Regions from separate parts of the Streptomyces sp. NPDC048514 genome, predicted to be linked through region 1. Evidence: riboswitches for the same ligand, from Rfam matches in the RefSeq annotation. Region 1 holds a riboswitch; each other region holds the start of a gene.
What was found. Region 1 has a riboswitch for cyclic di-AMP ahead of ACGFT2_RS26410 (M23 family metallopeptidase). Riboswitches for the same ligand answer to the same signal wherever they lie in the genome.
Positions count from the first base shown of each region.

Region 1 (3,395 bases):
TCCTGACCCAGCCTGACCAGGCCGCGCAGCACTTTGAGGTGCGCCTCCGTACGCCGCTGCGCGGCCCGGCAGGCGCCGAGCGGCTCCAGGAGCATGCGCATCTCCAGCAGGTCGGCGGCCTCCTGCTCGGTGGGCTCGGCCACGCACGCGCCCGCGTGCCGGCGGGTCACCACGAACCCCTCCGCCTCCAGGGTGCGCAGGGCCTCGCGGACGGGGACACGCGAGACGCCGTAGCGGCGGGCCAGGACTTCCTCGGTGAGGCGGCCGCCGCGCTCGTGGACGCCGGCGACGATGTCGTCCCTGATCGCCGTGCACACCGAGTGCGCCGGAATACGCATGCCCGACCTCCGTCTTAATTACCGTGAAACGTCGACGATGGACGTGTGTTCCGCGACTCTATTCCAATGCGCGGGAATTTCCGACGGCAGACCGGAATCCATGGATATTTTTTGGCCAGCGGGGCCGGCGAACCTTGCCGAAAACGGCGAAAGCCCCGGCTCGTGAGCCGGGGCTTTCGGATGCCGCGCGGACGGCGCGTCGGACCTACACGCCAGGCCCGGGCGGAGGTGCCGGACGTACGCGCCGGGCCCGGGCGGATCGATCTAGACGTTCACGCCGTGCTTGCGGAGGTAGGCGACGGGGTCGATGTCGGAGCCGTAGTCGGGGCTCGTGCGGGCCTCGAAGTGGAGGTGCGGGCCGGTGACGTTGCCGGTCGCGCCGGACAGGCCGATCTGCTGGCCCGGGACGACCTTCTGGCCCACGGTGACCCCGATGGACGACAGGTGACCGTACTGGGTGTACGTCCCGTCGGCCATCCGGATCACGATCTGGTTGCCGTACGCCCCGCCCCAGCCGGTGGACTCGACGGTGCCGGAGCCGACCGCGTGGACGGTCGTGCCGCTGGCCGCGTGGAAGTCGATGCCGGTGTGCGAGCCGGAGGACCACAGCGAGCTGCTGGCCTGGTAGCCCGTGGAGACGTAGGACTGCGCTATCGGGGCGACGAACGCGTTCAGGCGCTTGCGCTCGGCCTCGCGGGCCGCACGTTCCTTGGCCTCACGCTCCAGCTTCACCCTCTCGGCGGCCGCCTTGGCCGCGGCCTGCTCGGCCGCCTTCTGCTCGGCGGCCTGCCGCTGGGCGTCCGCCTGCGCGTCGATCTGCTCGGCCACGTCGTCGCTCACGGCGATGACGGGCGTGAGGCCGGTCTGCTCCACGGGGTTCTCGGCGGCGAGCGCCGGGGAGGCGGCGAGGGTGCCGATGACACCGGTGGTGGTGAGGGCCGCGATACCGGCCGCCTGAGCGGTGGTGCGCTTGACCCGGCCGGGCTTGCGATGCTTCCCGGTGGCGCACATGAACGCCATGAAGTGGCTGGTCCTTTCCTTCCCTCTCGCCTACCGGGTTAGCTGACGGGTTCGGAGCAGGAAGGTCTCCTACGGGCCCCCTCGCTCACGCGCGGGCGCCCGATTCACCCCAGGGACGATGGGTCCCCGGCTCCCCTGGCTCGCGCCGTACGGGGACTCGGCGATGACTGTCCGGTGCCGCGGGTGCGGCGCGGTGCCTGACGAACAGCCTGCATGACCGTACGGATCCCGGCTTTCGATCCTCAAACGGATCCGGTCTTTTGTAGCGCATCCCACAGGGCAGACAGGAAACCTCCGTCCCAAATCGGGCATCTGGGAGAGGGAGTGGAACAGCTTGGGGCCCTGACGATCCGTAGGTCGTCAGGGCCCCACGCGCGCGTTGCCGCTCCTCGGCGGCGACGGTTGCTCCGCGGCGACGGCTACTCGGCGGCGACGACGGTGACTTCGCCGATGCCCAGCGCCTCGACGGGAGCCTTGATCTGGGACGCGTCACCGACGAGGACGGTCACCAGCCGGTCCACCGGGAAGGCGTTGACGGCGGCCGCGGTGGCCTCCACCGTGCCCGTCGCGGCCAGCCGCTGGTACATCGTCGCCTGGAAGTCGTCGGGCAGGTGCTGCTCGACCTGGTCGGCCAGGGTGCTCGCCACGGCCGCCGCGGTCTCGTACTTGAGCGGTGCCACCCCGACCAGGTTCTGCACGGCGACGTCCCGCTCTGCGTCGGTCAGACCCTCCGCCGCGAGCGTGCGCAGCACCTTCCACAGGTCGTCCAGCGCCGGACCGGTGTTGGGGGTGTCCACCGAGCCGCTGATGGCGAGCATCGAGGCTCCCGAGCCGTCCGGGGCGGACCGCATGACCTGGCCGAAGGCGCGCACGCCGTAGGTGTAGCCCTTCTCCTCGCGCAGGACGCGGTCCAGGCGGGAGGTGAGAGTGCCGCCGAGGCAGTAGGTGCCGAGCACCTGGGCCGGCCAGACGCGGTCGTGCCGGTCCGGGCCGATCCGGCCGAGGAGCAGCTGCGTCTGCACGGCGCCGGGCCGGTCCACGATGACCACGCGCCCGGTGTCGTCGGCTGTCACCGGCGGCACCGGCCGCGGCTCGCCCGGAGTACCGGTCCACGCGCCCAGGGTGTCCCCGAGCAGCGCGTCCAGGTCGATCCCGGAGAGGTCGCCGACGACGACCGCGGTGGCCGTCGCGGGCCGGACGTGCCGGTCGTAGAAGGCGCGTACGGAGGCCGCGTCGATCTTCTCGACCGTCTCCTCGGTGCCCTGGCGCGGGCGGGACATGCGCGAGGTCGCCGGGAACAGCTCCTTGGAGAGCTCCTTGGCGGCCCGGCGGGCGGGGCTGGCCAGCTCGTGCGGAATCTCGTCCAGGCGGTTGCGGACCAGCCGCTCGACCTCGCTCTCGGCGAAGGCCGGGGCGCGCAGGGCGTCGGCGAGCAGGCCGAGGCCCTTGGCCAGGCGGGAGGCCGGGACCTCCAGGCTGAGCCGGACACCGGGGTGGTCGGCGTGCGCGTCCAGCGTGGCGCCCGCGCGCTCCAGCTCGGCGGCGTACTCCTCGGCGGAGTGCTGGTCGGTGCCCTCGGAGAAGGCCCGCGACATGATCGTGGCGACACCGTCCAGGCCGGCCGGCTCGGCGTCCAGGGGCGCGTCCAGCAGCACCTCGACGGCGACGACCTGCTGGCCCGGGCGGTGGCAGCTCAGCACCGTCAGGCCGTTGTCCAGCGTGCCGCGTCCCGGCGCCGGGAACGCCCACGGCTTGGCGTCGCCCGGCTCCGGCCGGGGGTGGAAGTCCATGGTGGCGAGCTCGGTCACTTGGCCGTCTCCTCGTTCTCGTTACCGGCCTCTACGGTCGCTTCCCGCTCCGGATCCTCCGGGATGCCGGTGTCCTCGACGGCCTCCGGGGACTTCGGCTCGTAGACGAGCACCGCGCGGTTGTCCGGTCGCAGGCGGGCCTTGGCGACCTCGCGGACCTCCTCGGGGGTCACCTCCAGGACGCGCTTGACGGCGGTCAGGGCGAGCTGCGGGTCCCCGAACAGGACGG
Region 1 is NZ_JBICWT010000012.1:125,050-128,444, reverse strand. Features, by position in the region: gene ACGFT2_RS26415 (GntR family transcriptional regulator) at 1-338, opposite strand, end outside; gene ACGFT2_RS26410 (M23 family metallopeptidase) at 603-1,358, opposite strand; cyclic di-AMP (ydaO/yuaA leader) riboswitch at 1,371-1,531, opposite strand; gene ACGFT2_RS26405 (M16 family metallopeptidase) at 1,778-3,166, opposite strand; gene ACGFT2_RS26400 (M16 family metallopeptidase) at 3,163-3,395, opposite strand, start outside.

Region 2 (3,395 bases), on a different contig from region 1:
CAAGCCAGGAATAGACCTGTCGGCGGCGATGTTGAGCGTGTGATTCGTCGTCGTGTGATCGTCGTGCGGACACACCGAAGGCCGGACCCGGGGATCGGAGTCCGGCCTTCGGAGGCGTGTCAGGCGGGTGGTTCGGGGTGCGGTGGTCCTCAGCCGACGGCGACGCCGTGCCGGCGCAGGTAGTCGACCGGGTCGAGGTCGGAGCCGTAGTCCGCGGTGGTGCGGATCTCGAAGTGCAGGTGCGGGCCGGTCACGTTGCCGGTGGCGCCCGACAGACCGACCTGCGTGCCCGCGGTCACGGTCTGGCCGGCCGAGACGGAGAGCTGCGAGAGGTGCGCGTACTGGGCGTAGAGGCCGTCGTCGAGCTTGATGACGACCTGGTTGCCGTAGGCGCCGCCCCAGCCGGCGGAGACGACCGTGCCCGCGGCGACGGCCTTGAGCGGGGTGCCCGCCGGGACGACGAAGTCGACGCCGGTGTGGTATCCGCTGGACCACATGCTGCCGGCCACGTGATAGCCCGTGCCGACGGTGGCGCCGGTCACCGGGAGGGTGTAGCCGGTGGCGGTGGCGGGAGCGGTGGAGCCGGCCGGCTCGACAGCCGGGGCCGCCTGCGCCTGGGGGGTCTTCGCGGAGGCCGGGGACTGCGCCTTGGCCGACGCGGGCTGCGGGGCGGCCGATACACGCCCCGGGGCGGCCGAGGCGTGCTGCGGGGCGGCCGGCCCGGGGCTGTGCTGCGCGGCCTTCCCGCCGACCGTGAGCTTCAGGCCGGGGTGGATCAGCGACGGGTCGGCGCCGACGGCCTGCCGGTTGTCGTCGTAGAGCCGGTGCCAGCCGCCGCCGACGTGCTGCCTCTCGGCGATCGCCGAGAGGCAGTCGCCGGCCTTCACCGTGTAGGCGTGCACGGCCGGATCCTGCTGCGGCGCGGACTTCTTCGCCGTGGCCGGAACGGACTGCGCGGGCTTCGTGGAGACGGAGTGTGCCGGAGTGGCGGCGTGCGCCCCGACGGCTCCGAAGAGCGGGAGGGCCAGTGCGGCGCCACCGGTTCCGGCGACGGCGACGGAGCGGGAAAGACGCGGGGTCTTGGGACGTCGGTGCTTACCCTTCGCGGGCATGGCGCATTCCTCTCCGGCGCCTGCGAGGTCAGCTGTCGGGTTCGGGCTGGAGTTGCCCGGCCGCGCGGTGCACGGCTTCACCCCTAGCCTGTCGCGGAGACCGGACAGGCAGTCGTACCTGGTGGGTCCCCCGCTCCTGCCGGACACGGGTCAAGTGTGTGGGAATTCCGGGCGGCGGCAGGATTCGGCGTTCCGTCCGGATGGGGGCGAACGTAAGCGAGCGGGACGTACGGAAACAAGCAGCCGATTCCCGGGGTTCGCGTTCCGGAAGATCGAGGACCCGAATCCCCCGTCACCCTCCGTGAATTACCGAGCCCGCATTCCGGTAAGTTCCCTTTTCCTTATCGGAATTACGTGGACGTGATCCGCGACGCTCGGTCACCGATATGACGCTCCTCACGCGCCACCTCGCCACACACCCTCATTTCATGTCCAGCCGTATCTAGTCATGACCAGCTCTACAAATTCGGGCAGAACACCTAGATGCGACTCAATCGGAGAACCGTCGCATCCAGATCACCCCGCAGACCGGTGCGCAGTCCGTGGTGCAGCAGGACCGCCCCGCTCAGCACTTCGCCCGTTTCGCGGCATTCATACGATGCGGTGGGGTCGAGTCCGCGCAGCCGGACCGCCGGCACCGGTTCGCCGTAGCTCTGGGCCTGCAGCCATGCGAGGACGACCACGTCGTCCCCGAGGGAGTACTGGACGGCGCTCGAGCCGCCCGCCGGGGGCCGCAGCCGGAACAGCTCGCCGCGCTGGACGACCGGGCGGATCTCCTTGTACAGCTCCACCCACCGCCGGGCCTCGGTCAGCTCCTCCTCGCTCCAGCGCGTGAGGTCGCCACCGACGCCGAGGACGCCGGCCATGGCGCTGACGAAGCGGAATCGCAACGAGCTGACCCTGCCGTTGAGCTGGGTGTTCGGGCTGTCGGTGACCCAGGCGGCCATGACCTGGGCGGGGTGGATCTGGGTGAAGCCGTGCTGGATGGCGAGCCGGTCCAGCGGATCGGTGTTGTCGGACGTCCACACCTGATCGGTGCGGCTCATCACCCCGAGGTCGATCCGGCCGCCGCCGCCCGAGCAGGACTCGAAGGCGACCTCGGGGTGCGCGGCGCGCAACCGGTCCAGCAGGGCGTACAGGGCGTGGACGTGGTCGATCCACAGCCGCTGGGGGTACGGCTCGCCCGGCCAGCCCGCGTCGGTGAAGCAGCGGTTGAAGTCCCATTTCACGTAGTCGACCGGGGTGCTGGAGAGCAGGGTGTCCAGTCGCCCCCACAGATACTCCTGGACGTCCGGGCGCGCGAGATTGAGGACGAGCTGATTGCGGAATTCCGTCCGCTTCCGTCCCGGTTGGTACTGGACCCAGTCGGGGTGGGCGCGGTACAGGTCGCTGTCCGGGTTGACCATCTCGGGCTCGACCCAGATGCCGAATCGCATGCCGAGGGCGCGCACCCGGTCGGCGAGGGGTGCGAGGCCGTGCGGGAAGCGGTCGGGGTTGGGGGTCCAGTCGCCGAGCCCGGCGCGGTCGCCGGTACGGGCGCCGAACCAGCCGTCGTCCACGACGAACAGCTCGACGCCGATCCCGGCGGCGCGGCGGGCCAGCGCCGCCTGCTGCTCCTCGGATATGTCGAAGTTCGTCGCCTCCCAGGAGTTGAAGAGGACGGGCCGGTCCCGCTCGGCGTCCGGGACGATGTGCGCGCGCTGATAGGCGTGCCAGGCCCGGCTCGCGCCCCCGAAGCCGCCGTCGCTCCACAGCCCCGCGAAGACGGGGGTGGTGTACGACTCCCCTGGCGCCAGGAGCAGCAGGCCCGAGTCGTCGTACCCGGCGCCTCCCGTGATCTGCACGCGCGCGTCCGGGAGTTGGGCCACGGAGATGCGCCAGGAGCCGGACCAGGCGAGCGCGCAGCCGTAGACCTCGCCGCGCTCCTCGGTGGCCTCGGTGTCGAGGGCGACCCAGGGCAGGTGCTGGTGGCCGGTGTGGCCGCGGCGGCTGCCGATGACCTTGTCGCCGTAGGTGAGGGGGGCGGTGGTGAGCCGGGACTCGGCGGCCCAGCGGCCGTGCAGCTGGGACAGCCGCCAGCCCTCGCGGTCGGGCAGGGTCCACGTGGCGGCGTCGGCCCGCAGCAACTCCACGCGCGTGTGCCCGCCGTTGTCCACGCTCACCCAGCGCTCCACGACGTCCCCGCGCATCCGGTAGTGCAGGCTGATCGCCAGCCCGTCGTCGGCGAAGCGCAGCCGCAGCCCGCCGCCCTCCGAGTCGTACCCCTCGAAGCGCCACTCCGTG
Region 2 is NZ_JBICWT010000002.1:474,932-478,326, forward strand. Features, by position in the region: gene ACGFT2_RS04975 (peptidoglycan DD-metalloendopeptidase family protein) at 150-1,112, opposite strand; cyclic di-AMP (ydaO/yuaA leader) riboswitch at 1,117-1,279, opposite strand; gene ACGFT2_RS04980 (alpha-galactosidase) at 1,592-3,395, opposite strand, start outside.
Region 2: linked by a shared signal. The riboswitch ahead of ACGFT2_RS04975 (peptidoglycan DD-metalloendopeptidase family protein) and the one ahead of ACGFT2_RS26410 (M23 family metallopeptidase) in region 1 are both predicted to bind cyclic di-AMP.

Region 3 (3,395 bases), on a different contig from region 1:
CCGGTCGGTCCACACCGGTCGCCCCGCGTCCCGGGGCCCGCAACCCTGGACCTACGTCGGACACGTGGGAGACATGCGGTGCGCCCTGGTGAGCTGGAGGAGAACGCGTACGCCAGGGCCGGCGGCAGGCTCCCCGGCGACCTCGTGCCGGACCCGGGTATCGGTGACGAGCCCGCACCCGTGCGAAGGTCCCGCCGCCCCGGCCCACGCGCCCTGGCCCGCGCCCTGCCCGCCCTCCTCGTCGCGGGCGGTGTCCTCTACGGCCTGCTCACACCTGAGGGCTTCACCGCCGTCCCGTTCTTCACCGCCGCCCCGCTGATCGCGGCGCCCCTGTCCGCACTGCGCACCACGGTCCTGACCGGCCTGGCCGCCCTCGCCGCCGCGTACGCCGTGAACGCCCAGGCCGGCGGCCACTCGGCGCCGGCCACCGTCACCGACGGCGTGACCGTCGCCACGGTCGCCCTGCTGGCCGTCGCCATCAACCGCGCCGTCCGCCTCGGCGACCGGCGGCTGGCCTCCGCCCGGGAGATCGCCGAGGCCGCCCAGCGGGCCGTCCTGCCCCAGCCCGCCGAGCGGATCGGCGGCTTCGAGATCGCCGCCTGCTACGAGGCGGCGCGCCGGGACGCGTCCATCGGCGGCGACCTGTACGCGGTGCAGGACAGCCCGTACGGCGTGCGGCTGGTCGTCGGGGACGTGCGCGGCAAGGGCTTGAGTGCGGTCGCCGCCGTCGCCGTGGTGATCGGGGCGTTCCGGGAGGCGGCCGAGCAGGAGGCCACGCTGGAGGCGGTGGCTCAGCGCCTGGAGCGGGCGCTGGCCCGCGAGGGCACCCGGCGGGACGGTATCGACGCGTTCGAGGGCTTCACCACCGCCGTGCTCGCCGAACTCCCGCACGGTGACGGCGTCGTACGGGTCGTCAACCGCGGCCATCCGGCGCCGCTGGTGCTGCACGCCGACGGCTCCCTGCGGACCCTGACCGGGCACGAACCGGCGCTGCCGCTCGGCATGCGTGACCTCGGCGGCTGGCCCGACCGGGCACTGGAGACCCGTTTCCCGAGCGGGGCCACCCTGCTGCTCTACACCGACGGCCTGTCCGAGGCCCGGGACGCCCACGGCCGCTTCTACGAACCCGAGCGGCGGCTGGCCGGCCGCGTCTTCCCCGGCCCCGGCGCGCTGCTGGGCCGGCTCGCCGCGGAGGTGCGGCGGCACTCCGGGGGCGGGATGGCGGACGACATGGCGCTGCTCGCCGTACGGCAACCGTGAACGGCTCGCCGTACGGCGGTCGTGACCGCCCTCACCGTCGGTGACCGCACGACCCCCGTCCGCAGGACACCTGAGTCACCATCAAAACCTCTGTGACTCCTGAATCTCGGTCAACTCGCCCGATTTGCAGCGGACTGCAGGGTAAGTCCATGGCCGGGAACATTAATGATCAAGCCGAACGGCTTGGAAACCACCTGCCGGGTCTATTAACGTTCGATAACGCAGCGCGGTCGTCCCAGCCGTCACAAGAGACGGCTCCGTGCGCACGCGCCGAATCCCGCGAGGGAACCGGGGAACCACCACCTTTGGGGTGAATCACGCGAAAGCCGTCGTGAACTCGCTGAGTCCACGTCCGGTTTACGCGCGTAGGAGACCTTCCTGCTCCGAACCCGTCAGCTAACCCGGTAGGCGGCGGAAGGAAAGGAGCGCGCCCGCGTGGCGTCCAACCGGCCTGCCCCAGAAGCCCCGTTCATACCGGCACCGTCCGAGCCCGAGACCTTCGGGTACGGCTCCTACAGCGCCGAGGAGGGCCCCTGGGAGGAGTGGAATCCCACCGAGGAGTCCATCACCCCGGTTCGCGGCCGGCACCGCGTCGCCAAGCAGCGCGGCGGATTCGCCCGCAGCTCCACCGTCCTCGGCGTCGGCGTGATCGCCGCGGTCGGCGCGGGCGGCATGGCCAGCGCCAACACCGGCAAGCCGCCGGTGTCCATCTCCCTGCCGGACCTGCCCTCCATGGGTTCGCTGTTCGAGGACGGCTCCTCGCCGGCGCCCGAGGCGAGCACCACCGCGCTCAGCGACGTCGGCGTGACCTCCGCGGACACCGAGCAGCACACCGACGCGGGCGAGACCCTGCGCAACCGGATCATGGCCCAGGCCGAGCAGCAGCAGAGCAAGGCCGACAGCAGGGCCACCGCCGCCGCGCTGGCCACCGCCGAGAAGCAGAGCGCGGAAGCCGCCGCCAAGGCGGAGAAGGAGGCCGCGGCCAAGGCCGCCGCCGCCAAGGAGAAGGCGGAGGCCGACGCCGAGAAGGCGGCCGAGGCGAAGCGGCTGGCCGAGCTGGCCAAGCAGTACACGCTGCCGACGTCCTCGTACACGATCACCTCGACCTTCGGCCAGGCCGGTTCGATGTGGTCCTCAGGCCACCACACCGGCCTCGACTTCGCCGCCCCCACGGGCACCCTCATCAAGGCCATCCACGGCGGCACGATCACCCAGGCGGGCTGGGCCGGCTCCTACGGCTACCGGACGGTCCTCACCCTCGACGACGGCACGGAGCTGTGGTTCTGCCACCAGTCCTCGATCAGTGTCTCCGTCGGCCAGAAGGTCGGCACGGGCGACGTCATCGGCCGCGTCGGCGCCACCGGCAACGTCACCGGCCCGCACCTGCACCTGGAGGTCCACCCGAACGGCGACGCCACCGGCATCGACCCGATGGCGTGGCTGCAGGGCAAGGGCATCAACCCCTGACCTTCGCTGCGCGGGACCGCGGGGTGCTCGTCGGCGGAAGACCTGCCGGCGTCCGGCTTCGCGGAAGCCCCCGTGGCGTCCGGCTTCGCGGAAGCCCCGGTGGCGTCCTCCTGTACGGAGCCCTGGGGCGCCCGCCTTTGCGGGAACTTGGCGCCGATGGCGGAATGGGATCATCCGCTGTCGGTGTTGACGCGAAGTATGACTTCTCCGCGCAAACTCGGTTCCTCCGACCTCGAGGTCTTCCCGCTCGCCCTCGGCGGCAACGTCTTCGGCTGGACCGCCGACGAGCAGGCCTCCTTCGCCGTCCTCGACGCCTACACGGCCGCCGGTGGCAACTTCCTGGACACCGCGGACAGCTACAGCGCCTGGATCGAGGGCAACCAGGGCGGTGAGTCCGAGACGATCATCGGCAAGTGGGTCAAGGCCCGCGGCAACCGCGCCGACGTCGTCATCGCCACCAAGGTCAGCCAGCACCCGGAGTACCAGGGTCTGAGCGCCGCCAACATCAAGGCGGCCGCCGACGCCTCGCTCCGCCGGCTGGGCACCGACCACATCGACCTCTACTACACCCACTTCGACAAGCCCGAGGTGCCTGTAGAGGAGATCATCGGCGCGCTGGACGAGCTGGTGAAGGCCGGCAAGGTCCGGCACATCGGCGCCTCCAACAT
Region 3 is NZ_JBICWT010000011.1:370,849-374,243, forward strand. Features, by position in the region: gene ACGFT2_RS25845 (PP2C family protein-serine/threonine phosphatase) at 79-1,260, shown strand; cyclic di-AMP (ydaO/yuaA leader) riboswitch at 1,519-1,688, shown strand; gene ACGFT2_RS25850 (M23 family metallopeptidase) at 1,696-2,727, shown strand; gene ACGFT2_RS25855 (aldo/keto reductase) at 2,926-3,395, shown strand, end outside.
Region 3: linked by a shared signal. The riboswitch ahead of ACGFT2_RS25850 (M23 family metallopeptidase) and the one ahead of ACGFT2_RS26410 (M23 family metallopeptidase) in region 1 are both predicted to bind cyclic di-AMP.

Region 4 (3,395 bases), on a different contig from region 1:
GATGCGGTACGTCGGCTGCGACGTGGCGACCTACTGCCTGGGACAGGCCGTGTCCGTCGCCGCGGTGCTGCTCGCGGCCGGCACCCCGGGCAAGCGGTTCGCCCTGCCGGGGGCGCGGATGGTGCTCGAACAGCCGGCACTGCCGGAGCCGGTGCGTGGTCAGCCCAGCGACCTGGCGATCCAGGCCGAGGAGCTGGCCCGCACCCGCGACCTGACCGAGCGGATGCTCGTACGGCACACGGGGCGCACGGCGGAGCAGGTCCACCGGGACCTGGAGCGGGTCCTGGTCCTGGACGCGCCCGGCGCGCTGGCCTACGGCCTGGTGGACGGCATCGTGCCCAGCCGCCGGTCGGCGCCCGGCGCTCCGGCTGCGGGGTGAGCGCGGAATGCTGCCGCCGGAGCTGCCGCCCCTGCCCGCGCTGACCCGCGCGGAGGGCGAGTTGATCGACCGTTACCTCGAGGCGGTCGACCTGCTGGGCCGGATCAACCCGGCGCGGCGCGGGGACACCTACCGCGGGCTGCGTGCCGCGCAGGCGCTGGTGCGCAAGGCGGCCGAGTTGCGCGACGCGCTCGCACTGATGCATCAGCGGGGCGAGACGGAGCTGCACGGGGACACGCTGGCACGGGCCTTGCTGGTGCTGGACGGTGAGCGCCGCACCGCGCGCGTCGCGCTCCCGCCCGGCGGCGCCGGCTGAGCGGGACGCAGCTCCGGGCCGACGGGTTCCCCGCGTCGGCGTGTCGTTCGGGCCGAAGTTGAAACGGCCCGAACGACGTACCGCCGACCGGGGTACATCCGAGTGCTTCCACGAGCCTCCCGAGTTGCGCGCGCGACCGGTCCGCGCTTCGCCGGAAGATGCTCCGCCCCAGGTCAGAGGCTACGTACGGGACTTGACGATCCCTCGAACACAGCCCTGTCCACCCGAACGGGTGAGTGGTGAGTAACGCCACAAACACACGGTTCCGTTGGGATTTTCGGACAACTGTGAGCCAAGATCCCTGTCTGACGACAAGCCCCCGCCACCGCGGCGGGGCGGTCCGGGCGGACGCCGAGTCCTGCCGCCGCCCGGATGACCGGTCGACAGGAGTGGATCGGCAGGAGTGGAGGACCCGAGCAAGACGGGTCGCCGGAACAGATGTTCGTCTGCACGTCGCAGACGGCCGGACGTTCCGAGCAGCCCTTGGGGTGAAGCCGTGGCAACGCGGCCGGGCTACTTCGCCAGCCCGAATCCGACAGGTCATCCTTCACAGGCGGCTGACGAAGGGTTGCGCATGACTGCGCTCAATCGTGTCCCGTCGCTGATGGCCCGGGCCGGCACGGCCTCGGCACTCACCCTCGCCGCCGTGGGCGGCTCGATCGTGGTTCCGGGCCTCGCCACAGACGCCTCGGCCGCGACCATGGCGACGAAGGCACTGAGGGTCGCCGCGTCCAAGAAGGGCGCCCCGTACCGGTACGGGGCCACCGGGCCGCGCAGGTTCGACTGCTCGGGGCTGACGCTCTACTCGTTCAAGAAGGCGGGCAAGAAGCTGCCGCGCACCGCCGCACAGCAGTACAACAAGACCCACCACATCTCTTCCAGGAGCCGCAGGGCGGGCGACCTGGTCTTCTTCCATTCGGGATCCAGCGTCTACCACGTCGGCATCTACGCCGGCCACGGCAAGATCTGGCACGCCCCCAGGACCGGTGACGTGGTGCGGTTGCAGAAGATCTGGACCAGGAGCGTCTGGTACGGCCGGGTCAGCTGACCCGGCACCGGGCGGGAGCGGCTCCGGCGGCCGGGCCGCTCCCCGCTGCGCCGCCGGCGCAGCCCCGGTGGCCGCCCTGCGCCCTGGGGCGGCCCGGGGCGGTGTGCGTCACCGGCGTGCGCCGCGGTTGCGCCCGCCGACGCCCGGCCCCGCGGACCGTGCGCGTCGCCGGCTACGGCTTCCGCTGCCCCACCGCCGTGACCGGTGTGAGCGGGATCGTCCAGGGCAGTTCGATGAGGACCGTCTTGCCGCCCTCGCGGGTGGGCCGGATCCGGAGCCTGCCGCCGCACTCCGCCGTGAGACAGCGGATGATGACCATGCCGCGCCCGTTGTCCTGCTGGACGGCGGCGGGCAGTCTCTTGGGGAAGCGGGGATGACTGTCCGTGACACCGATGCGCAGGTTCTCGTCACGGTCGAGCGCGATGTCGACCGTGAAGGTGGGTGACTGCCCGAAGGTGTGCTGTACGGCGTTCGTGGCGAGTTCGGAGACGATGAGCCGCACGGTGTCCGCGGCTTCGGTGTCCGACGGCAGGCCCCACTCCGCGAGGGTCCCCACGACGTAGGTGCGGGCTGCGGAGACCGAGGCGGGATCGCTCGGCAGAGTGACGGATGCTTCCAGATGGTCTGCCATGGCGACGTCGTCCCTTTCCCACGGGACCGCAGTCCGACGAGGAGCGGATGGTTCGAGTACGGTCCCGGACTGGTGCTTCGCCGTCAGACTGCCATCACCGGCCGGTCACGGGGAGCGATCCACCAAGATATGCATATATCTGTCGCTCGAAGCGGTGAACCCTGCGACGCGAGACCCTATTTGGGCGGCCCCGAGCGAGTAAGGAGGAGCCCATGCAGAACGGGCCGGCCGTACGCCGTCGCAAACTGGGCGCCGAACTGCGCACGCTGCGTACCCGCGCCGGGCTCACCAGCGGCGAGGCGGCCCACCTGGTCGGCTGGCACCAGTCGAAGGTGAGCCGCATCGAGACCGGCGCCAGCGGGGTGAAACCGGCCGATCTGCGCTTACTTCTGGACGCCTACGAGGTGCGCGACCGGCACCTGCGCGACTTGCTGCTGATGCTGGCGGGGTCCGAGGACACCGGTGGCCACAACCGCTGGTGGCACGCCTACCGCGGAGTGCTGCCTCCCACCTACCGGGACTACATCAGCCTGGAGTCGCAGGCGAGCGCGATGCGCACCGTGGAGACCACGGTCGTGCCCGGACTGCTGCAGACCGCCGAGTACGCCCGCGCGGTGACCCGGGCTGCGGTGAACGACCTGGCGGAGGACCGCCTCGACGTGCTGGTGGAAGTGCGCCTTGCCAGGCAGGACGTGCTGCGGTCGCAGCAGCCGCTGAGGCTGTGCGCCGTGCTCGACGAGGCGGTGCTGCGGCGCGAGGTCGGCGGTCCCGAGGTGATGGCCCGGCAGCTGGAGCGCCTGTGCGAGGCCGCCCGGCTGCCCCAGGTGCGGCTCCAGATCCTGCCCTTCAGGGCCGGAGCGCACGTCGGCCTGACCGGACCTTTCGTTATCTTCTCGTTTCCGAGCACTTCTGATCTGGACGTAGTTGTTCTCGACCAGTTGACGAGTAGCCTCTACCTGGAGCGGAAAGAAGACCTGATGGCCTACTCGGAGGCCTTCGACACCCTTCAGGCACACGCTCT
Region 4 is NZ_JBICWT010000001.1:146,087-149,481, reverse strand. Features, by position in the region: gene ACGFT2_RS00675 (ATP-dependent Clp protease proteolytic subunit) at 1-379, shown strand, start outside; gene ACGFT2_RS00670 (hypothetical protein) at 387-695, shown strand; cyclic di-AMP (ydaO/yuaA leader) riboswitch at 1,035-1,266, shown strand; gene ACGFT2_RS00665 (C40 family peptidase) at 1,270-1,743, shown strand; gene ACGFT2_RS00660 (ATP-binding protein) at 1,916-2,374, opposite strand; gene ACGFT2_RS00655 (helix-turn-helix domain-containing protein) at 2,587-3,395, shown strand, end outside.
Region 4: linked by a shared signal. The riboswitch ahead of ACGFT2_RS00665 (C40 family peptidase) and the one ahead of ACGFT2_RS26410 (M23 family metallopeptidase) in region 1 are both predicted to bind cyclic di-AMP.